4 regions of the Sodalis sp. RH21 genome follow, and region 1 is predicted to be linked to each of the others. Evidence: predicted binding sites of a transcription regulator. Region 1 holds the regulator's gene; each other region holds the start of a gene.
What was found. Region 1 encodes sigma-54, which starts transcription at its own class of promoters, with help from an activator protein. Its sites were predicted from a motif close to GTTGGCACANNTTTCGCTNT; they were not measured.
Positions count from the first base shown of each region.

Region 2: the regulator sigma-54 is predicted to act here: its motif matches at 1,574-1,593, upstream of hypA (hydrogenase maturation nickel metallochaperone HypA).
Region 3: the regulator sigma-54 is predicted to act here: its motif matches at 3,343-3,362, upstream of ACL2XP_RS20760 (pyridoxal-phosphate-dependent aminotransferase family protein).
Region 4: the regulator sigma-54 is predicted to act here: its motif matches at 3,669-3,688, upstream of glnK (P-II family nitrogen regulator).

Region 1 is NZ_CP178732.1:345,191-351,010, forward strand. It holds gene ACL2XP_RS01635 (BglG family transcription antiterminator) at 1-47, shown strand, start outside; gene npr (PTS phosphocarrier protein NPr) at 48-320, opposite strand; gene rapZ (RNase adapter RapZ) at 317-1,171, opposite strand; gene ptsN (PTS IIA-like nitrogen regulatory protein PtsN) at 1,284-1,763, opposite strand; gene hpf (ribosome hibernation promoting factor) at 2,308-2,595, opposite strand; gene rpoN (RNA polymerase factor sigma-54) at 2,619-4,052, opposite strand; gene lptB (LPS export ABC transporter ATP-binding protein) at 4,100-4,825, opposite strand; gene lptA (lipopolysaccharide ABC transporter substrate-binding protein LptA) at 4,830-5,399, opposite strand; gene lptC (LPS export ABC transporter periplasmic protein LptC) at 5,377-5,820, opposite strand, start outside.
Region 2 is NZ_CP178732.1:970,203-976,022, reverse strand. It holds gene hypB (hydrogenase nickel incorporation protein HypB) at 1-998, opposite strand, end outside; gene hypA (hydrogenase maturation nickel metallochaperone HypA) at 1,048-1,392, opposite strand; gene ACL2XP_RS04470 (4Fe-4S dicluster domain-containing protein) at 1,929-2,573, shown strand; gene hyfB (hydrogenase 4 subunit B) at 2,576-4,591, shown strand; gene ACL2XP_RS04460 (respiratory chain complex I subunit 1 family protein) at 4,603-5,553, shown strand; gene ACL2XP_RS04455 (hydrogenase 4 subunit D) at 5,572-5,820, shown strand, end outside.
Region 3 is NZ_CP178732.1:4,489,881-4,495,700, reverse strand. It holds gene puuE (allantoinase PuuE) at 1-29, shown strand, start outside; gene hpxZ (oxalurate catabolism protein HpxZ) at 46-429, opposite strand; gene ACL2XP_RS20770 (gamma-glutamyltransferase family protein) at 548-2,134, opposite strand; gene ACL2XP_RS20765 (MurR/RpiR family transcriptional regulator) at 2,275-3,117, shown strand; gene ACL2XP_RS20760 (pyridoxal-phosphate-dependent aminotransferase family protein) at 3,453-4,682, shown strand; gene hpxK (allantoate amidohydrolase) at 4,682-5,820, shown strand, end outside.
Region 4 is NZ_CP178732.1:4,327,133-4,332,952, forward strand. It holds gene ACL2XP_RS19985 (MGMT family protein) at 1-118, shown strand, start outside; gene ACL2XP_RS19990 (YbaY family lipoprotein) at 183-743, opposite strand; gene tesB (acyl-CoA thioesterase II) at 992-1,855, shown strand; gene amtB (ammonium transporter AmtB) at 1,950-3,239, opposite strand; gene glnK (P-II family nitrogen regulator) at 3,279-3,617, opposite strand; gene ACL2XP_RS20010 (SmdB family multidrug efflux ABC transporter permease/ATP-binding protein) at 3,935-5,716, opposite strand; gene ACL2XP_RS20015 (SmdA family multidrug ABC transporter permease/ATP-binding protein) at 5,709-5,820, opposite strand, start outside.

The DNA of each region.
Region 1 (5,820 bases):
TCGCCGGTTTTAAAGCGGTGGCCATCGACAGCCTGAGCCGGGTGTGATCAATCTTCGTCAAAGCCGGCGTTAAACAGCTCGATCACCGCCGCCAGGGCCTTGATTTCATCCGGGCCGCTGGCTTCCACTTCAATCACGCGCCCTTTGGCGGAGTCGAGCATCAGCAGGGCGATGACGCTGCTGGCTTCCGCTTCGGTACCGCTGTCGTTGCGCAATAATACCTCCGCGTCAAAGCTCTGCACCAAATCGAACAGCTTCATCGCCGGCCTGGCATGCATCCCCAGGCGATTTTTGATTTCCACCGATTGCTTGACCGTCATGATTTACGCTTTTCCAGGGTCCGATGTCTGGACTGAACATTTTTGCCGCGGGAACGAAAATAATCCGCCAGCTGTTCGGCGACGTAGACCGAGCGGTGCTTGCCGCCGGTGCAGCCAATCGCCACGGTAAGATAGCTGCGGTTATTGGTTTCCAGCATCGGCAGCCATAATTCAAGATAGCTGCGGGTCTGGTAAATAAAATTATGCACTTCGGTATGGCGATCGAGAAAGGCCGCCACCGGTTTATCCAGCCCGGTCATCGGCCGCAGTTTGGGGTCCCAGTGGGGATTGGGCAGGAAACGCACGTCAAACACGTAATCGGCATCAATGGGCAGCCCGTGTTTATAACCGAAAGATTCGAATACCATGGTCAGCTCGCGTTCGCGTTTGCCCAGTAAGCGGGTACGCAGCATCTCAGCCAGTTCATGCACCGACATTTCCGAGGTATCGATAATCAGGTCGGCCCGGGAACGCAGCGGTTCCAGTAGTTCGTTTTCCTCGTCGATGGCGCTTTCCAGCGACAGGTTTTTGCTCGATAGAGGATGCAGGCGGCGGGTATCGCTGTAGCGCCGTATCAAGGTATTGCGTTCGGCATCCAAAAATAACAGCTGCGGCGAAAAGCACTGCGGCAGGCTGTCCATGGCATGTTCGAAAATCTCCGGCGACTCAGGCATATTGCGCACATCGATACTGACCGCGGCGGAAATATTACGATCCGCCAGGGTGGTGGCCAACTGGGGCAACAACACCACCGGCAGGTTATCGACGCAATAAAACCCCATATCTTCCAGCGCGCGCAGCGCAACTGATTTCCCTGAACCGGATCGACCGCTGACAATCATCAGCACCATGACGACTCCCCTCTGGCATTTTTATTGACCCACATTGGCGACCACATCCGTTATCGCACCAATCATACCCCGCGGGTCGGTGCGGCGCCGGGCGGGCATCCGACCCGGCGCGTTACGACCCGGCTTCCGTTTCTGTCATTATGGCATACAGTTCTTCATCGCTTTGCGCCGCGCGCAGGCGGCGACAGACCGTTTTATCGGCCAGGCGCTTGGCCACCAGCGACAGGGTGTGCAAATGGGTTTTACACTGTTCGGCCGGCACCAATAACGCGAACAGCAAATCCACCGGCTGGTTATCTATCGCATCAAAGGCAATGGGTTGCTCCAGGCGGATAAACACGCCGACCGCACGCAGGGTGTCTTCTTCCAGTTTACCGTGCGGAATGGCGATGCCGTTGCCAATGCCGGTGCTGCCCATGCGTTCGCGGGTTAATACGGCGTCGAACACCACCTGGGGCGCCAGGTTAAGCTGCTTGGCCGCCAGCTCGCTGATAATTTCCAGCGCGCGTTTTTTGCTCTGGCAGTGGATGGAGCCGCGGGTGCATTCAAGGCTCAACACCGTATTTATTTGCATTGCTGTATCGTTAGTCATTTCATTTCACTTAGGCTCTGTATCACCTTTATGACTCATCAACCCGTCTTACCCGTCATCTTTCGGGCCGCAGGTACGTTGGCTACGTTCGTTCACCCGAATCACTTACCTGGGTAAGCTCATCGGGATTCACTCGCTTGCCGCCTGCCCGCAACCCGAAATCTATAGGGTAACCCGTCATCTTTCGGGCCGCAGGTACGTTGGCTACGTTCGTTCACCCGAATCACTTACCTGGGTAAGCTCATCGGGATTCACTCGCTTGCCGCCTGCCCGCAACCCGAAATCTATAGGGTAACCCGTCATCTTTCGGGCCGCAGGTACGTTGGCTACGTTCGTTCACCCGAATCACTTACCTGGGTAAGCTCATCGGGATTCACTCGCTTGCCGCCTGCCCGCAACCCGAAATCTATAGGGTAACCCGTCATCTTTCGGGCCGCAGGTACGTTGGCTACGTTCCGCCTGCCTGCAGCCCGAAATCTTTCGGGCGTTTTATCTACATAACGAGCCGATGTGAGGTTAGGTAGCGATGATGGCTACAGTGAATTTAGTACTGCTTCAGTTTGTCTTTATGTTTATTCAATTGGCGCGTCAACTTATCGATCAGCAGATCGATGGCGGCATACATATCATCCGCTTCTGACGTCGCATGCAGCTCACCGCCGTTAACGTGGATCGTCGCTTCGGCAATTTGCTGGACCTTTTCGATCTTCAGAACAATATATACCTGATTGATCCGGTCGAAGTACTGTTCCAGCTTGGAAAATTTCGTGGTCACAAAATCGCGCAAAGCATCGGTAATATCAACGCGCTGTCCGGTAATATTCAGCTGCATAGTGTCTTCCTTCTCTGTAGAGGTCAAACCAACTGTTTACGCTGGTTTGACGGCGGGATGGATAAAGACTCTCGGTATTTTGCTACGGTTCGCCGCGCCACCATGATGCCCTGGTCGGAGAGCAGGGTGGTCAGCTTGCTATCGCTTAGCGGCTTCGCCGGGTTTTCCGCGGCGATTAATTTTCTCACCAGTGCGCGAATGGCCGTGGAGGACGCTTCGCCCCCCCCTTCGGTACTGACGTGACTGGAGAAAAAATATTTAAGTTCGAATATACCGCGCGGACTGTGCAGATACTTTTGCGTGGTGACCCGCGAAATCGTTGATTCATGCATATCCACCGCCTGGGCGATATCCGCCAGCACCATGGGCCTCATGAACTCTTCGCCTTGCTCAAAAAAGGCCTGCTGCTGTTCAACGATGCACCGGGTGACTTTCAATAAAGTATCATTACGGCTTTCCAGGCTTTTAATCAACCAGCGGGCTTCTTGCAGATGGCTGCGGATAAACTGCCCGTCCGCGTCGCTGCGCGTGGTATTGCCCAGGGCGGCGTATTGCTGGTTGATCTTGAGACTGGGGACGCTGTCGGTATTGAGCTCCACGGTCCAGCGGTTGTGCACTTTGCGCACCAGCACATCCGGGATGACATACTGCGATTCGGTGGTATTGATCGATTGGCCCGGGCGGGGATCGAGGGACTGAATCAGCGTCATGGCGGATTTCAGCGCCTCTTCCTTGAGCCGGGTCGAGCGCAGCAGCGTGCGAAAATCATGGCTGGCCAGCAAATCGAGGTGTTCGCTGACAATCAGCCGGGCTTCGTTGATATAAGGAAAATCCTTCGCCAACTGGGAGAGCTGGATCAACAGGCAATCGCGCAGATCCCGCGCCGCCACGCCCACCGGATCAAAACGCTGCACGCGCTTGAGCACCGCCTCCACTTCATCCATGGTGACATTGTCATCGCCCAGGCACTCCAGAATATCTTCCAGCGGCACGGTGAGATACCCCGTTTCATCCACCGCGTCGACGATGGAGGTGGCGATGGCGATATCGGTATCGGAAAACGGCGTCAGTTCCACCTGCCACATCAGGTAATCCTGCAGGGTCTGGATGGTTTCACCCTGGTAAATCGGCAGTTCTTCATCGCGGTAGTCGGTACCGGTGCCGGACGGGGTGCCGGCCGAGTACATTTCGTCCCAGGTGGCATCGAGCGGCAGTTCTTCCGGCATGTCTTTTTGTTCCATCGCTTCGCGGGTATCAAGCGATTCGCTATCCGGGGTGTCGTGGGCCTCTATTTCCTCATGGACATCGGTTTGCTCAAGCAAAGGATTGCTTTCCAGCGCGGTCTGTATTTCCTGCTGGAGTTCAAGCGTAGACAGTTGCAACAGACGAATCGCCTGCTGTAACTGCGGAGTCATGGCCAACTGTTGACTAAACCTGAGTTGCAAACCTTGCTTCATATAATGCGTCAATTAACCTCATCGGCCTTTCACTTCAGGACACCTTATCAGAGGCGGAACTCTTCGCCCAGATAAACACGTTTCACCTGCTCGTCCTGCAGTATTTCCGCCGGAGTACCGTGGGCGATCAAATGCCCTTGGCTGACGATATAGGCGCGTTCGCAGACATCCAATGTCTCACGCACGTTGTGATCCGTGATCAGCACGCCCAGTCCGCTATCGCGCAAATGTTCAATGATTTTTTTAATATCGATAACGGAAATCGGATCTACCCCCGCAAAAGGTTCATCAAGCAGGATAAATTTTGGATTGGCCGCCAGGGCGCGGGCAATTTCCACGCGCCGCCGCTCGCCGCCGGATAACGATTGACCGAGGTTATCGCGCAGGTGGGCGATATGAAACTCCTCCATCAGGGCATTGGCCCGGTCCGCGCGCTGCGCGGCGCTGATATCGTTCCTGATTTGCAATACCGCCATCAGGTTATCATAGACGCTCAGGCGGCGGAAAATCGACGCCTCCTGCGGCAGATAGCCGATGCCGCGGCGCGCGCGGGTATGCAGCGGCAGCAGGCTGATATCGTCGTCGTCGATGATGATGCGTCCGGCGTCGCGCTGGATGATGCCCACCACCATATAAAACGTGGTGGTCTTGCCTGCGCCGTTGGGCCCCAGCAGCCCCACAATCTCCCCGGAGCTGACCTTAAGGCTGACGTCTTCCACCACGTGGCGGCCTTTATAGGCTTTGGCCAGGTTTTCTGCGATTAATGTAGCCATGCTCTTATTTTTTTCCGGTTTGGGGCGCGGGCGTCGCGGGCGTTGCCTTTGCCGGATTCTTATCCTGCAACTGGGACGGAACCAGCACGGTGGTGACCCGTTTGCCCTTGTCGCTGAAGGCTTCCATCTGCTGTTTTTTCACCAGATAGGTAATGCGGTCGCCCTTGACGTTGCTATCCAATTGCTCAAGGTAAGCGTCGCCGGTCAATACGACAAAATCATTGGCCAATTCATAGCGAACTTTCTGCGCGTGGCCTTTGACCGGCTTGCCGTTGTCCTGGAGCTGATAAAAGGTGACGGGATTGCCGTAGCCTTCCACCACTTCCTTGCCCTGCTCGCCGTTGGGACGGGTAATCACCACTTTGTCCGCCCGGATATCGATGGAGCCTTGCTTGACGATAACCGTACCGGTAAGGGTGACGGTGTTGGTCTGCATATCGACGGCCTGCTGCGCGGAATCGATATTAATCGGCTGATTGGTATCGTCGGTGAGGGCCAGGGCATTGGCGCTCACCAGCAGCAGCGCACCGGCGGCAAACGCGCTATGGATTTTATTTTTGGTTTTGGATTTCATAAGAGGTCTTGACCTTTTCAATCAGCTCGGCAGTCTTATTTCGCAGATTTCCGCGCATTTTCATGCCTTTAGAGTTAAAGCCGGTACCATATAAGGTTACCTCGTCATCGGAGGAGACATCCTGCGTAACAAGATTCACCACGGCGTTATCGGTCCTGATATGCTGCAACTGCGAGGTCGGCGTCAGGCTGTCCACCTCGACATGGCCATATAAATAAAGCATTTTATCATTGGTCAGCTTGGCCCGATCGGACCTGACTGTCCAGGTTGCAACCTTGTTCTCATCGTACATCGTCGCCACCGGGCGGGTAAACCAGGTGATCTGCTCAACGGCGAACTGCTGGACGTGTTCGGATATCAATTTGTAATTCAGGCCGCCCACCGGGTTGTACACCAGGGTGACGGTATGTTCGCTCTGATA
Region 2 (5,820 bases), 630 kb from region 1:
ACCAATAGCACCGCTATGGCCGGATTGACCTGGCGGGCGTTGGCGATACAGGCGTCGACATTAAAATGCACCCACGGCAATAAATCCGTCTTGTTCAGGATCATTAAACCGGCGGCGGCGAACATATGAGGGTATTTCAGCGGCTTGTCTTCGCCTTCGGTGACCGACAGCACCACCACTTTATGACGCTCGCCGAGATCAAAACCGGCTGGACAGACCAGATTGCCGACATTTTCGATAAACAGCAGGCTATTGTCCGGCAGCGCCAGCCGGTGGGCGGCGTCATGGATCATTTGCGCATCGAGGTGGCAGCCTTTGCCGGTATTCACCTGAATGGCCGGGGCGCCGGTGGCGCGGATGCGCTCGGCGTCATTGGTGGTTTGCTGATCGCCTTCAATCACCGCGCAGCTTATTTGGTCTTTCAGCCGGAGCAGCGTTTCGGTCAACAGCGTGGTTTTACCCGAACCGGGGCTGGAGACCAGATTGAGCGCCAGAATATTTTGCTCCAGGAAATGCTGCCGGTTATGGGCCGCCAGACGGTTGTTTTTATCCAGCACATCGATTTCGATTTCCACCATGCGGCGCTGGGTAAGGCCAGGGGCATGAGTGCCCGCCTCGCCGTGGCCGTAATGCAGATCGCCCCGGGCATCCGCGCTGGGGGCGAAGGCTTCGGGACCCCCGGACGACGGCCTGTCGCCCTGCTCCGCGTCCCGCCGGGGTCCGGGGGCCGCCTGGGTGACCGGGCCATAATAATAGTGGTTATGGACATGCACATCGCCGTGATAGTGATTGACCACCTGCGCCGGCTCGGCGCCGCTGCCCGGCAAACGGATAGTGCGCGGCGCCCGGACGGCGCCAGCGTGCTGATGGGCAAAAACGGGGTCGCCGTTATGGGGATGGACATGGGGATGATCGTGATGATGATCGTCATGGGCATGATGATGTTCGTCGCCCTCGATATGGCGCTCGCCGTCGGCGCAACCGCAGGTACTGCACATGAAAAATCTCCTCGCTTAACGGTATATCAAATGACCCGGCGCCGAGAAATCAGGCCACTTCCAGTCGTTTGATTTGAATATTGTCATGGGCGTCGGTTTGCAGCGCGCGGCCGCCGCACAGCGGACAAACCAGAATCGGCGCGTCGGGCAAGGTGACTCGCTGCCGGCAATCGTTACACCAGGCCTGCGCCGGCTGCTGCTCCAGGTGCAGTTGGCACCCCTGCGCCAGCGTACCGCGGCAAACCAGGTCAAAACAAAAGTGCAGCGACTCCGCCTCCACGCAGGAAAACGCGCCGATGGACAGCCAGACGCCGGTCACGCGCCGGGCGCCGTTCAACCGCGCCTGCTGTTCCAGGATCTCAAGCGTGTTTTGCGCCAGGGTCAATTCGTGCATGGCAATGCATGCATAGGCAATTTGTTCATAAATAAAATTCGTTCATAATCATAAATAGCACCGCCCAATACTCCGCCAGTTGGCGGCGGTTGTCATGCGCCATGGTCCCGCTTTGTGCCAGACCTCATACAAAACCGCCATCGCGCGCGTTGCTTACCGGCTACCTGCCAATCTATAAACCTATGCAAAACCGATGCCACCGCCAAACCGCCGTCCGCGGCAGCCCAGCATAAAAATCCACACCGATTTAATAATATAAATCAATAAATTAACTAAACCCATTGTTATCACCCTTGCGCTGGCGTCCGTTCCAACACGTCGTCATTTATGACGAAGGGCGGTCGGCTTCCCCGATCGACACTTATGACGATATGCCCTATCGGCGGCCCCCCGGCCGCGAGGGCGGCGGACGCCAGCCCGCGGCCGGCGGCGCCCCGCGGCTATAACCACACTAGTGGCATGGAATATGCTTTAGTCGCCAGCAACATTTCAGCATGCAGCCTGACCGTCATCCGTTTCTCCTGGAGGAGAAGGTTATGAACCGCTTTGTTATCGCGGAGCCACAGCTTTGTATTGGATGCAATACCTGTATGGCCGCCTGTACCCAGGTGCATAAGGCCGTGGGGTTGCAGTCGCATCCCAGACTGTCCGTAACGCGCACCGACAAATATACCGCGCCGTTGCTCTGCCGCCATTGTGAAGATGCGCCCTGCGCCCGCGTCTGTCCGGTAAACGCCATTACCCACGGCTCCGACGCTATCGTACTGAATGAAAGCCTGTGCATCGGCTGCAAGCTATGCGGGCTGGCGTGCCCGTTCGGCGCCATTACGCCGTCCGGCAGTACGCCGGTGAATATACCTTCCCTATTCACCCATTTTATTCCTTCGCAGCAATTGACGGACGTGCCCGAAAGCCCGCAGAACATGAACCCTTTCCTGGCCTGGAACGCCGGCGTCAGGAGCGTGGCGGTGAAGTGCGATCTGTGTGATTTCCTGCCCGGCGGCCCGCAATGCGTACGGGTGTGCCCCACCGATGCGCTGGTGCTGGTAGAAGACGGCGCCGTGGAACAGGCCAGCCGCAATCGGCGCCTGTACGCGGCGCGCTTTCTGTCGGCCGACCTGGATGTGTCTTCTCATATCCCGCCGGCGGCTTCATCCACCACGCCACCGGAGCAGGAGTAACTATGGGTGCCTTTCAATTACTCGGCGGTTCGCTTGGGCTGTATGTTATCGGCGGCCTGCTATCCCTGCTGCTGGCGCGCCGGGAACCACTGGCGATTTGGGTTGCCGGCCTGACGGCCATGGCCGGCGGCATTCTCGGGCTGCTGGCCGCGGCGCCGGTCTTGCTGAGCGGCGAGACGCTGGCCTACACCGCCGCCGGTCCGTTCCCGTTTGCCGCCTTCAGCGTGCGCCTGGACGGCCTGGCGGCCTTTATGGTGCTGGTGATTTCGCTGCTGGTGACCATTTGCGCCCTCTATTCCATCGCCTATGTGCGGGAATATATCGGCCGGGGCGCGGCGGCGATAGGGTTCTTTATGAATCTGTTCATCGCCTCGATGGTGACCCTGGTGGTCATGGATAACGCCTTCTGGTTTATCATTTTCTTCGAAATGATGTCGCTGGCATCGTGGTTCCTGGTGATTGCCGATCAGGATGAAGAATCGGTGGACGCCGGCCTGCTGTACTTTTTTATCGCCCATGCCGGTTCGGTGCTGATCATGGTGGCGTTCTTCCTGATGTGGCGCCAAAGCGGCAGCCTGGAGTTCGCTTCGTTCCGCGCCCTGTCGCTGTCGCCGGCCGGCGCGTCGGCGGTGTTCCTGCTGGCGTTCTTCGGATTCGGCGCCAAGGCGGGCATGCTGCCGCTGCACAGCTGGCTGCCGCGCGCGCATCCCGCCGCGCCGTCCCACGCCTCGGCGCTGATGTCGGGGGTGATGGTCAAGATCGGCATCTTCGGCATTATCAAGGTAGGCATCGACCTGCTGGGCGCCAGCCAATTGTGGTGGGGTATTCTGGTGCTGGCCTTCGGCGCGGTGTCGTCGGTGCTCGGGGTGCTGTACGCCCTGGCGGAACACGATATCAAACGGCTGCTGGCCTGGCATACCGTGGAAAACATCGGCATCATTTTGATGGGCGTAGGTGTGGGCATGGTCGGCATCGCCGCCCACCATCCGGTGCTGGCCGCCCTGGGCCTGCTCGGCGCGCTCTACCATCTGCTCAACCATGCGGTGTTCAAGGGCCTGCTGTTTCTCGGCGCCGGAGCGATTATCTGGCGCGTGCATACCCGCGATATGGAAAAGATGGGCGGACTGGGCCGGCTGATGCCGTTCACCGCCCTGGCGTTTCTTATCGGCTGTATGGCCATCTCCGCATTGCCGCCGCTCAATGGCTTCGTCAGCGAGTGGTACACCTACCAATCCCTATTCACCATGAGCCACGACGGCAGCTTTATCATGCGCCTGAGCGGCCCGGTGGCGATTGTGATGCTGGCGATTACCGGCGCGCTGGCGGCCATGTGCTTTGTCAAAGTGTACGGCATTAGCTTCTGCGGCGCGGCCCGCAGCGAAAAGGCCGCCCAGGCGCGCGAAGTGCCCTGGCAGATGACCGTGGCCATGGCGCTGCTGGCGCTGCTGTGCGTCGTGCTCGGCGCGGGCGCGTCGTGGGTGGCGCCGGTGCTGGCCAACGTGGCCGCCGGCCTGAGCCATACCCATGATTTCACCGTCGTCCAGGGCGCGCTGCTGGTGCCGCAGCAGGCCGGCCAGGCCATGCTGTCGCCGCTGATGATATTTATCCTGCTGCTGGCCCTGCCGCTGATCCCCCTGGCGATTTACCTGCTGCGCAAAGGCGGACAGCCGGGCTATCGCCGCCGCGGCGATCCCTGGGCCTGCGGTTATGGCTGGGAGCCGCTGATGGCCATGTCGGCCGGCGGCTTTACCCAGCCGCTGCGCGTGATGTTCGCCGTCCTTTACCGGCTGCGCCGCCAGCTCGACCCCTCCCCCGCGTTGCGCCGGGCGCTGGAGCGCACCACGCAGGGCGCCGGCCGGGTAGAGCCGTTCTGGGATGACAGTATTATCAACCCATTGGTACGTATCACCCAGCGTTTAGGGGTGCAGGTCCAGGTATTGCAGGGCGGGGATTTTAGGATCTACTGCCTGTACGTGGTCGCTGCGCTGGTCATCCTGCTGCTAGCCACCGCCCTCTGAGGAGAGAGACCATGTTGATACAACCGTTGCCGTCGCTGACCATGGGGCTGTTCGCGCTGGCGCAGGCATTACTGCTGCTGGCGATAACCCCGCTGCTCACCGGCCTCTCCCGCCAGATCCGCGCCCGCATGCACTCCCGGCGCGGGCCGGGCCTGTGGCAGGATTATCGCGATATCGCCAAGCTGCTTAAACGCCAGGAAGTGGCGCCCGAGCAGGCCGGGCCGGTCTTTCGCGTCATGCCCTACATGCTGCTGGGCAGCATGCTGCTGGTCTCCATGACCCTGCCGGTCTTTACCCGGCTATCGCCGTTCGGCGCGGCGGGGGATTTGATCGCGCTGCTGTATCTGTTCGCGCTGTTCCGCTTTTTCTTTTCGCTGGCCGGGCTGGATACCGGCAGCACCTTCGCCGGCATCGGCGCCAGCCGCGAGCTGACGCTGGGCGTACTGGTGGAGCCTACGCTGATCCTGGCGCTGCTGGTGGTGGCGCTGATTACCGGCTCCACCAACATCGGCACCATCAGCGCCACCCTGTCGGTAAGCTGGATTTCCCCCACCGCCACCCTGCTGGCCCTGCTGGCCTGCGGTTTCGCCACCTTTATCGAAATGGGCAAGATCCCGTTTGACGTAGCGGAAGCGGAACAGGAGCTACAGGAAGGGCCGCTCACGGAATACAGCGGTTCCGGCCTGGCGCTGGTGAAATGGGGCATCGGCCTGAAACAGGTGGTAATGGCCGAGCTGTTCCTGGCGGTATTTATTCCTTTCGGCAAAGTAACCGAACTGACCGCGCCCTCGCTGCTGTGGGCGCTGGCGGCCACCGTCGTCAAGCTGGTCGTGGTATTTACCCTCGCCTCCCTATTGGAAAATAGCCTGGCGCGCGGGCGCTTTTTATTAATCCCCCGCGTGACCTGGCTGGGGTTCGGCGTCGCCGCGCTGTCCTTTGTTTTTTACCTCACCGGACTTTAAGGAGCCAGGAAATTCATTATGGAGAATATAGCCCTTGCGACTGTTCTGGTCCCGTTCGTCGGCGCGCTGCTGACCGCCTGCCTGCCCCAACGGATGGCGAAATGGCTCTGCACCCTGTTCGCGCTGCTGGCCACCCTTGGCACGCTGCTGCTGGCGCAGGCGTTTTTCAGCGGCGGTAAAGTCGCTACCACCTATACCCTGTTGCAGTATGGCGACGCGGCCCTGATCGGCATCACCATCGACCGCATCAGCACCCTGATCGTATTT
Region 3 (5,820 bases), 1.8 Mb from region 1:
TCCCCCCCGAACAGGATAAACACGTTTAGCTCCCGGCGGCGGGGCTTAGTTCATCAGGCTGACATGGGCCGCGACAATTCGCCAGCCGCAGGCCAGTTTCACCCAGGTTTGCGTTTGGCGGCCGGTTTTATCGCTGTCGGCACGGGTGAACTCCGTACTGGCCACCGCCAGATCGTCGCCATAGGTGGTGATTACCGTGTTTTGCAATATGCGGTCAAGGCCCGCCGACGGTCTTGTCGCCCTGAATGCCTGGATCGCTTCGATACCGTAGAGATTTTCGCCGGCGCCGTAGCGGATGGTACGCGGATCGTGCCAAAACAGCTCATCGAGCACGGCGACGTCGTTGGTGATTAACGCTTGCTCATAGCGGTAAAAAGCGGCGTTAACTTCCGCCAAAATGGCGGGACGATCGATAAATTCACTTTTCATGCTGCGTTTACTCTTGCTGTGGTCACTATGACAATGCCGCGTCGCTCCAGCGCCCGGCCGGTTAGAGTAGCACTGCCGGACGTTGCCGGCGTCATTATGTTTTCGCGCTCAGCCAGAATCAGAATCCCGCGGCGCTGCCGTTGCTGCGCGGATCGAACGCGCCTTCCAGCATGCCGTTGATATGGCGTATCACCGCGCCCGCGTGGCCGACGGATTCGCTATAGTCCGGCAGCATCTCCACCCGGTGTCCCAAAGCGCGCAGGGCGGCCACGGTAGCAGCGGAAAAACGGCTCTCCAGCTTCAGGGTATCGGTGGCCTGTCCCCAGGTGCGGCCGAGCAGCCAGCGGGGCGCACTGATGGCGTGCTGCAGCGGCATGCCTTGCATCACATGGCGGATAAACACCGCCGCCTGGGTTTGCGGCTGGCCGTCTCCCCCCATGGAGCCATATACCATGGTGCGGCCGTCGTACAGCCGCGCCGCCGCGGGATTAAGGGTATGAAAGGGATATTTGCCCGGTTCAAGCGCCCGGAGATGCTGCGGGTCCAGGCTGAAAGATGCGCCGCGGTTTTGCCACAGGATGCCGCTTGCGGGCAGCACCACGCCGCTACCGAATTCGTGATAAATACTTTGAATAAAAGAGACGGCGACCCCGCTGCTGTCAACGGCGCCCATCCATACCGTATCCCCCGGCGCCAGCTCGCTGCCCCACGGCGCCGCCCGGGCGCAATCGATACGGCCGGCCAGATCGGCGAGCACCTCCGGCGCCAGCAGGGCCTGCGCATCGATAGTCATATGGCCGGGATCGGTTATCAGCTCATCGCGCAGCGCAAACGCCAGCTTGGTCGCTTCGACAATCCGGTGGATGGTCTGGCTTTCCGGCTGTCCGCTCATGGCGAGGCGATCCGTAAGTCCCAGTATCATCAGCGATACCAGCCCCTGGGTCGGGGGCGCCAGATTATAAATCTCCCCCTGCTCGTGCAGCAGGCGCAGGGGCGTGCGCCGCTGGGCGCGATAGGCCGCCAGATCGGCGCCGGTTACCGGCATGCCGAGGCGGTCCATATCTTTGGCCATGGCGGCGGCCACGGTGCCGCGATAGAAACTGTCCAGCCCCTCCAGGGTCAGGGTGGTCAGGGTGGCGGCCAATTGCGGCTGGGTAAACCGGCTGCCGGCGGCGGGCACATTTCCGCCGGGCAAAAACAGCGGCGCAAAGCCTTTAAGCTCCGCGAGTTCGGCGAACTTGGCCCGGGATGCCTGTTCCTGGGATAACGACAGCGGCATGCCGTCGGCGGCGTAGCGTATCGCATCCGCCAGCAGGCGCGACAGCGGCAGCGGCCGGGCGCCCATCTCCCGCGCAATGCCCAGGGCTTCCTGCCAGCCGCCCACGGTGCCCGCCACCGTTAAGGCGGATTTGACGCCGCGGTGGGGAATGCGGGTTTCCCCCTGGTAAAAGCCGGTAGTGGCCAATTCGCCCGCCGGGCCGCTGGCGTCAATGGCGATAGGATCGCCATGGGGCGGCACGATCAGCCAAAATCCGTCGCCGCCGAGTCCGTTCATATGGGGGTAGACCACCGCGATGGTCGCCGCGGCGGCCACCATGGCTTCAATGGCGCTCCCGCCTTCGCGCAGAATGGCCAGCGCGCTTTCGCTGGCCAGATGGTGCGGAGTCACCGCCATACCCATGGGGGCCATATTGCTGTTGATCATGCTGATGCTTCCTTTATCCCCGTAGGCCATGGTAATTATTAAGCAAGAGGCGTTCCAACCTGCGGCCGCGCGCGGGCATGCCCGCCGAACGGCAAGTTATGCTAGGGTAGAATGCAATACAGGGCCATCGGGAAAGGACGATTATGCAGTTTAACGAGCGGCTGCGCGCCGGCTATGAGCAGCTTTCGCCGCAGGAGCAGCGGGTAGCCGGGTTTATTTTTGACCATTATGACGATATGACCAGCTATAACAGCGCGGAGCTGGCGCGGCTGAGCGGCGTGTCCAAGGCGACCGTCAGCCGCCTGTTCAAGCGGCTGGGTTATGCCAGCTATCGCCAGGTGCGCGAGGAACTGCGCACCCTGCGCCAAAGCGGAATGCCGCTGGCCGACAGCCGTGACGCGGTGCAGGGCAATACCCTGCTGGCGCGCCATTATAAACAGGAGATGGCCAACCTGGCGCACTGGGCGGCGCGCCAGGATGCGGAAGAATTCGCGGCGGTGATCCAGGGGATGCAACATGCCCGCAGACTGTGCCTGGTGGGCTTGCGCAATAGCTACCCGGTGGCCATGCACCTGCGCCAGCAGCTTGTGCAGATCCGCGGGCAGGTCAGCTTGTTGCCGCAGCCGGGCCAGACGCTGTCCGAAGATATTGTCGATCTTGATGCGGGAGATATGGTTATCGTGGTGGCTTTTCGCCGGCGCCCCCGGCAAATCCGTCCGCTGCTGGCGCAACTGCAAAACCGCCAGGTGCCGGTATTGCTGATTAGCGAACCCCAGGCGCGCGCGTTAATTCCCCTGGCCCGCTGGCATTTCGCCGTCCCCCTGGACAGCGTGTCCGCCTTTGATTCCTACTCCTCGGCCATGAGTTTGGTGAATCTTATCAGCAATGCTCTGCTGCATGACGCGCTGGCGGCCGGCCGGCTGCGAATCCACCAAATCGCCGGGCTGTATGGCGAACTGGATGAACTGGAGCCGCGGGATTGACGGCGCCGATGGGAACCGCGCCACTGATTGCCCCGATTTATCCCCCCGGCTGCCGGATTGCGCCCTAAAAAGGTGCTTTATCCCTCAATTGGTGCGGCCAAGTCTTCTGGACGGTCCTCAATTCCCCCGGGCGCTACTTGGATATTATTTGCACGCTATCCGCCTGCATTCCCTGAAAACCCGGTTTGCGCGCCGCCGCGCCGGGTTTGTCAAACGCGCGGGCGAGATGGCACAGTAGTTGCAAATTTAGTTGCAGATGACATAAATAAGAACCGATAGTTTCATTACGCTTACCTGACTGCCTCAAGGCAGGGCAAAAGGATACACCAGTGACTATGGCAAATTTCGATCAAATCAATCCCCCGCACCGCCTGCTGATGGGACCGGGGCCGATAAACGCCGATCCCCGGGTGCTGCGGGCGATGGCCAGCCAACTGCTTGGCCAGTACGATCCGGCGATGACCGATTATATGAACGAGGTGATGGCGCTGTACCGGGCGCTGTTTCGCACCGAAAACCGCTGGACGCTGCTGGTGGACGGCACCTCGCGCGCCGGTATCGAAGCGGTGTTGGTCTCGGCGATCCGTCCCGGCGATAAAGTGCTGGTGCCGGTGTTTGGCCGCTTCGGCCATCTGCTGTGCGAGATTGCCCGGCGCTGCCGCGCGGACGTGCACAGCATCGAAGCGCCCTGGGGGGAAGTGTTCAGTCCCGAGGCGATCGAGGACGCCATCAAACGGGTGCGCCCGCGCGTGCTGTTAACCGTGCAGGGCGATACGTCCACCACTATGCTGCAACCGCTGGAACAGCTGGGGGACATTTGCCGACGGTACGATGTACTGTTTTACAGCGACGCCACCGCTTCGTTTGGCGGTAATCCGCTGGAAACCGACGCCTGGGGGCTGGATGCGGTGTCCGCCGGCCTGCAAAAATGCCTCGGCGGCCCCTCCGGCAGCGCGCCGGTGACGCTCAGTCCGCGTTGTGAAGCGTCCATCCGCCGTCGCGCCTGTGTGGAAGCCGGCATCCGCACCGCCGAGCATCGGCAAGGCGAGGACGAGATGATTTACTCAAATTATTTTGATCTGGGCATGATCATGGATTACTGGGGACCGGAGCGGCTCAATCACCATACCGAAGCCACCAGCATGCTGTTTGCCGCCCGTGAATGCGCCCGCCTGTTGCTGGCGGAGGGGATCGACGCGGCCATTGCCCGCCATAAGCTGCACGGCGGGGCGATGCTGGCCGGCATTCGCGGCATGGGGCTGGAGGTGTTCGGGGATATGCGGCATAAAATGAATAATGTGCTGGGCGTAGTGATTCCGCCGGGCATCGCCGGCGAGCAGGTACGCCAGATGATGCTCAATGATTTCGCCATCGAAATCGGCACGTCGTTTGGGCCGCTGCACGGCAAAATCTGGCGTATCGGCACCATGGGTTATAACGCCCGCAAAGACTGCGTGATGCAAACCCTCGGCGCCCTGGAAGGCGTATTGCACCGGCTCGGATTCGTCAGCCCGCAGGGCGCCGGACTCCAGGCGGCCTGGGATAGCTATGGGGCGCAGGCGTGATGGGGGCGCATCGGCGGCCGCAGGCGGAGATGCCGGCGGAATTGGCCGATGACGCCGCCCGGCGGGTGATGCTGCGCTGCGATATATTGGCCGGAATTACCGAAACCCCGGGCCAGTTGACCCGGCGTTATCTGTCGCCGCAGCATGTGCAAGCCAATCTTCAGGTGGCCGATTGGCTGCGCGCGGCGGGTATGCGGGTGTGGCAGGATAGCGTCGGCAATATTTGCGGGCGTTATGAAGGTTTGCAACCCGATCTGCCGGCCATTTTGCTGGGCTCGCATCTGGATACGGTGCGTAATGCCGGGCGTTATGACGGCATGCTGGGGGTGCTGGCGGCCATTGAAGTGGTGCAATTTTTGCACAGCCGGCAATTGCGCCTGTCCAGGGCGATTGAAATCATCGGTTTTGCCGACGAAGAGGGCGCGCGTTTCGGCATCGCCCTGCTGGGTAGCCGCGGCATTACCGGTACCTGGCCCGCCGATTGGCTGGGGCGGGAAGATGCGGACGGTATCAGCGTGGCCCAGGCCCTGCGCCAGGCGGGACTAGACCCGCTGCGCATCGGCCGGGCTAAACGCGATCCCCGTGCCTTCAGCGCTTATCTGGAACTGCATATTGAACAGGGACCCTGTCTGGAGCAGGCGGGGCTGGCCCTGGGCGTGGTATCGGCCATCAACGGCGCCCGCCGGCTGAACTGCCGGTTCAGCGGGGTCGCCGGGCACGCCGGCACGGTGCCCATGGCGCTGCGCCGGGACGCGCTGACCACCGCGGCGCGCTGGATCGCGGAGATTGACGATTTCGCCGCCGCCCACGGGCCGCAGTGGGTGGCGACGGTGGGCATGTTGCAGTGCCTGCCGGGGGCGGTGAACGTGATCCCGGGCGACGTGACATTGACGCTTGATGTGCGCGGCCCGGCCAATGCCGGGCTGGACGCGCTGCTGGCGGCGTTACTGGATCGCGCCGGGACCATCGCCCACGCGCGCGGGCTGACGTTTACGGCGGAACAGTTCTACCGCATCGACGCCACTCCTTGCGACGCCGTTTTACAGGCGCGGCTCGGCGACAGCGTATGCCGGGTCCAGTCCGTTAGCCCGGCTTTGCCCAGCGGCGCCGGCCATGATGCCATCGCGGTGGCGGAATG
Region 4 (5,820 bases), 2.0 Mb from region 1:
CAGGATTTCGTTACCCGGCGATGGATTCGTGCGGCAAAAAACGGCGCTGGAAGCCGAGGGGATCGAGGTGGATAATCAGGGTCAAACCGAACTCGCCCGCTACCGCTGGCGGCTATAGCGCACGGCAACGAAAAACGCTCCCCGGGGGGAGCGTAAACGTAAGTATGGCATGGCTAATTACATTACAGCTGGTTAGGCGCCGGAACGCTGCTTGACGGCGTCACCTGGGTAGGCGAGCTCAGCGGTACGGTCGACGTGGCCGCGGGACTGGTGGGCATAGCCACCGCTTCCACCGGCACCAGCGTCAGGTCTTGTTTGGTGCCGCCGTTGGTAACCACCATCTTCACCTGTTCGGTGATGAACATTAAGCGCCCGTCAACGGTGATGGCCGCACTCAGCAGAATCCGCGCATTTGGCTGGATCTGCGCCGGGTTAAACGGCAATACGAAGCTAAACGGCGCCTGCTTGCCCTCGGTGCGCACCACCCGCTGTGAAATAACGGTGGACGGCGTATCGCTGATAGAGGCATCCGACAGGGTTACGGTCAGCACCGCATCGGGGGGCAGAGCGACACGCTGTCTGATCCATACCGTACCGGTTACCGCCGGTTGTCTGATGCTGGCCGATTGCTCCGCGGTGCCCGGTGTTTTAAACGCCGGGGTAGCCACTGGTTGGCTCTTATCCGCACAGCCGGCCAGCGTAACCGATATCGCGACGCCACCTATTACTTGCCAGAGTTTCATGATTAACCTCTCCTTCTTATTATCAGCTCATCATTTCACCACTCATCAGCGGCGGTGAATTCGTAGTGGTTAAACCACCTAATATTTTAAGCATGGCACAGTATTCTGATATTTTCCTGTCGGTTATACGCGCCGCACAGGTTTTTGCCTGGCCGCGGCCAAACGGGAATATACTGGGTTATATTATCGGCGGACCGACTGCCGTCCTATACTCCCCGCCGGGGCGATGTGTTTAATGGAGCCGTTTCATGAGCCAGCAACTCGATCTGCTGTTAAAACTCCTGCAATTGGAAAAAATCGAGGATGGCCTGTTTCGTGGCCAAAGCGAAGACTTGGGATTACCGCGGGTGTTCGGCGGCCAGGTGGTGGCCCAGGCGTTATTTGCCGCCAGGCAGACCGTACCGGCAGAGCGGCATGTCCACTCTTTCCATAGCTATTTCCTGCGGCCCGGCGAGGTCAGCCGGCCGATTGTTTATCAGGTAGCCACGCTGCGCGACGGCAAAAGCTTCAGCGCGCGCCACGTTAGCGCCGTGCAGCACGGACAGCCGATATTTTATCTTACCGCCTCGTTCCAAGCCCCCGAACACGGGTTTGAGCATCAAAACGCCATGCCCCAGGTGCCGCCCCCTGAAGGACTTCCCGCGGAACAGGATTTTGCCCGTCGGCTGGCCGCCGGTTTGCCGCCGGCGCTGCGGGAAAAATTAACCAGGGAACGCCCCATCGAGATGCGGCCGGTGATTTTTCACAACCCGTTCCAGGGCGGCGTTGAAAAACCACAGCGTTATGTCTGGCTGCGGGCGGCGGGCGACCTTCCCGACGATGCCGAGACCCATCAATATTTGCTGGGCTATGCGTCGGATTTCAATTTCCTGCCGACTGCGCTACAGCCCCATGGCAAGGGGTTCCTGGAACCGGACATACAGATAGCCACCATCGACCACTCCATGTGGTTCCATCGGCCGTTCCGCTTCGACGATTGGCTGTTATACGCCATTGAAAGCCCCTCCGCTTCCGGCGCGCGGGGTTTTGTCCGCGGACAAATTTATCGCCGCGACGGCGTGTTGATCGCGTCGACGGCGCAGGAAGGGGTGATCCGCCATCTGGCGGGATAAACCGACAAAAAACGGGGGCGATGGCTCGCCCCCGTTTTTGACTATCGCGATCATTCGTCGCCGCCGCCATCACTGCCCGGCGGCAACCGGATGATTATTCGTTATAGGCATTTTCGCCATGGCTGTTGACGTCCAGACCTTCGCGTTCCTGTTCTTCCGAAACCCGCAGACCCACCACCATATCGGCAATCTTGAAGCCGATAAAGGCCACTACGCCGGACCATATCAGACAGACGATCACGCTGTAGAGCTGAACCCAGAGCTGATGGCCCATGGTAACGCCCTGCGCGTAGCCCACGCCGCCAAGGGAAGCGGAAGTGAACACCCCGGTCAGCAGACAGCCTACGATACCGCACACGCCGTGCACGCCGAATACGTCGCAGACGTCATCCACCCGCAGCCATTTCTTCAGGGCCACCACCCCCCACAGACCGGCTACGCCGCCTACCAGGCCAATCACCAGCGCACCGCCGACACCTACGGTACCCGCGGCCGGGGTAATGGCAACCAGACCGGCGATACAGCCGGAACAGGCGCCCAGCAATGAAGGTTTGCCGCGCAGCATCCATTCAACGAAGACCCATGACAGGATCGCGCCGGCGGTAGCCATCACGGTATTGAGGAACGCCAGGGCGGCGATTTCGTTGGCGGCGCTGGCGGAACCGGCGTTAAAGCCGAACCAGCCCACATACAGAATCGCGGTACCGGTGAAGACCATCGGCAGATTATGCGGTTTGAACGCTTCTTTGCCGAAGCCGGAGCGTTTACCCAGCATATATGCCCCGACCAGGCCTGCACTGGCGGCATTGATATGCACCACGGTACCGCCGGCGAAGTCCAACGCGCCCTGAGCGGCCAGGTAACCGCCCGCCCACACCATATGCGCCATGGGCAGATAGGAAAAGGTCAGCCAAACCAGAACAAAAATCAGCACCGCCGAGAAGCGGATACGTTCAGCCAGAGCGCCGACGATAAGTCCGACGGTGATACAGGCGAACGAGCACTGGAACGCCACGTGGATCAATTGATAGAACGTACCGGTCAACGCGGTGAGTTCGATATTTTTAAGCATCGTCCAGCCGAAACCGCCAAAAAAGGGATTACCTTCGCTGAAGGCCAGGGAATACCCGTAAATCAGCCACAACACGCAGACCATGGCGAAAGTTACCGCAACCTGCGTCAGCATCGACAGTACGTTTTTAGCGCGCAGCAGGCCGCCGTAAAATAAAGCAATGCCCGGCAAGGTCATGAACAACACCAGGGCGGTGCTAATCATCATAAAGGCATTGTCGGCCTTATCAGCAACGGGCGCTGCGGCCATGGCCCATGTCGGCAACAATGCTGCTACTGCGCCGACGCCGGTTAATGAGACAAGTTTCTTCATTTTCATTCATCCCTATCCACAAAATTCGCGCGTGTGTCGTTAAAGTGCTGCTTCGTCGGTTTCACCGGTACGAATACGAATGACCCGTTGTAACTCTGCAACAAAAATCTTGCCGTCCCCGATTTTACCGGTGTAAGCCGCTTTACTAATCACGTCGATAACTTCATCGAGCTGGTCGTCGGCAATGGCAATATCAATTTTTACTTTTGGCAAAAAATTCACGCTATATTCAGCACCGCGATAAAGCTCGGCATGGCCTTTTTGCCGTCCAAACCCTTTCACCTCGGTGACCGTCAGCCCTTGAATTCCCACAGCAGAAAGTGCTTCTCGCACGTCTTCCAATTTAAATGGTTTAATCACCACGGTTACCAGCTTCATATGTTCCCCCTCAAGAATTTGGATCCGAACTCGCGACCACTACGCCAGAGTAAAGCAAAGCATGTGCCATAAATGTTTTGAAATAGAAATTTACCGTTAGACGCCTGCCAATGGAGCAAGCACCGGCTTTGGTCAAAAAAGGCGGAAAGCGGCGGGTTAAAAGAGGCAGTGGTAACGCACCAAAAAGGAGCGTCATGCCATATTAAGGTGCGTTTGGGGAGTCGTGCACGCCGCGCATGCGCAATCCCGGTGCGCGAGCGCAGCGGCAAAGAGCCGGACAGGCCGCGAACGGCCTGTTTGACGATAGCCGCGGGGGATTACGCGGGCGGCGCCTCGGCCAGCGCCGAGTCGGCATTCAGCGCGCGGCCGACCTGCTGTAATCGGTACATTTGGAAATACCGGCCTTGCTGTTGCAGCAACGCCTCGTGGGAGCCCCGTTCCACGGCCTGGCCCCGGTGCAAAACCAGAATTTCATCCGCATCGACGATAGTGGATAAGCGATGGGCGATGACCACCAGGGTAGTTTGGCGGCGGATGGCCGCCAGCGCCCGCTGGATGGCTTGTTCCGTCCCGGAGTCGATATTGGCCGTGGCTTCGTCGAGGATTAAAATCTCCGGGGTCAGCACCAGCACCCGCGCCATGGCCAATAGCTGCTTTTGGCCGACCGACAGGGTATTGCCCTGTTCCCCGAGTTCGGCGTAGATCCCCCCGGGCAGCGCGCGCACCAGCTCCGCCAACTGCACCTGTTCAAGGGCGCGCCAGGCCTGGGCCTCGCTGATATCCCGTCCCAGGGTGATATTGGTAAATACCGTATCCGCCATCACCACCGGGTCCTGCTGGACGATAGCCACCCCCTGTCTGAGTACCCGGTGCGACAGGCTGGCGATCGGCCGCCCGTCCAGCAATAGCTCGCCCTGCGTTATGGGATAGTAGCCCATCATCAGATTGGCCAGTGTGCTTTTGCCGCTGCCGGTATGCCCCACCAGCGCGACAAAGCTGCGCGAAGCCACGGACAGGGAAATATCACGCAGCACCGGCGCGCCCTGGCGGTATGCGAACGTCAGGCGCCGGATATCGATGCGCCCGCCGCTCAAGGGCTGTTCATCATCGCCATAGCGCTGCCTGTCGCCGTCCATCAGCTCAAAGATACGTTCTCCCGCCACCACCGCCTGTTGCAGCATCGACTGCTGCGTGGTGAGCTCGATAAGCGGTTCATTCAAGCGGCCCAGGTAGTTGATGAAAGCATAGAGCACCCCGACGCCGACGGTCCCGGCCGGACTAAAGCCAAACAGCATCAGCAGACCACACAACACCAGCGCCGACAGCAGGCTGAGCAAGGGGCGCAGCAAGAAGCCTTCCAGGCGCAGCGTTTGCATGCGGGCCAGATAATGGGCATGGCTGGCATCCGCCAGCCGAGCGCCAAAACGCGCCTGCTGCCGGAATTGCTGAATCACGCCCATGCCGCCGATCGCTTCATTAAAGCCGTTGTTGATATCCGCCAGGTACGCCCGCAGACGGCGGACTATCGGAGTGCTGTAACGCTGGTACAGGGTCATCACCAGGGCCACCACCGGGAAAATGACCAGCGAAATGCAGGCCATGCGCCAGTCGAGCATAAACATGGCGACCAGCATGGCGCCCACCAGGGCGATACAGCGCAATACCGTCGCCATCACCGTGACGTAGAGATCTTTAACCACCTCGGTATCGTTGGTGACGCGGGAAATAAGCTGCCCCACCGGTTGGGTATCAAAGGCGCTGAGGGGCTGGCGCAGCGAGGCGTCCATAACCTCGGTGCGCACCTGCTGCACCACGTCCAGGGCCGTGCGGTTAAATAATAACGCCTGATAATAGCGCAGGGCGGCGGACACCAATTGCAGGGCGATATAGGCCAGCGCCAGCCCGCCGACCAGCAGCGGCGGAAAAGTCTTCAGCGGCAGGACGCGGTCGATGAAATAGCTGATAACCACGGGGCCCGCCACTTCCGCGCCGGCCGCCACCCACAGCATCAGCACCGCCAGGGAGAGGGGACGGCGATAAGGCAGGCTATAGGCCAGCAAGCGTTTTAAGGTCGGCCACAGATTTTGCCAATTACGCATCGGCCGCCTCCGGTTCATCCGGGTCGGCGGTCAACGCCGCCTCCAGTTGCTGATAGCGGTACATATCCCGATACCAGCCTGGCTCCGACAATAGGTCCTGGTGC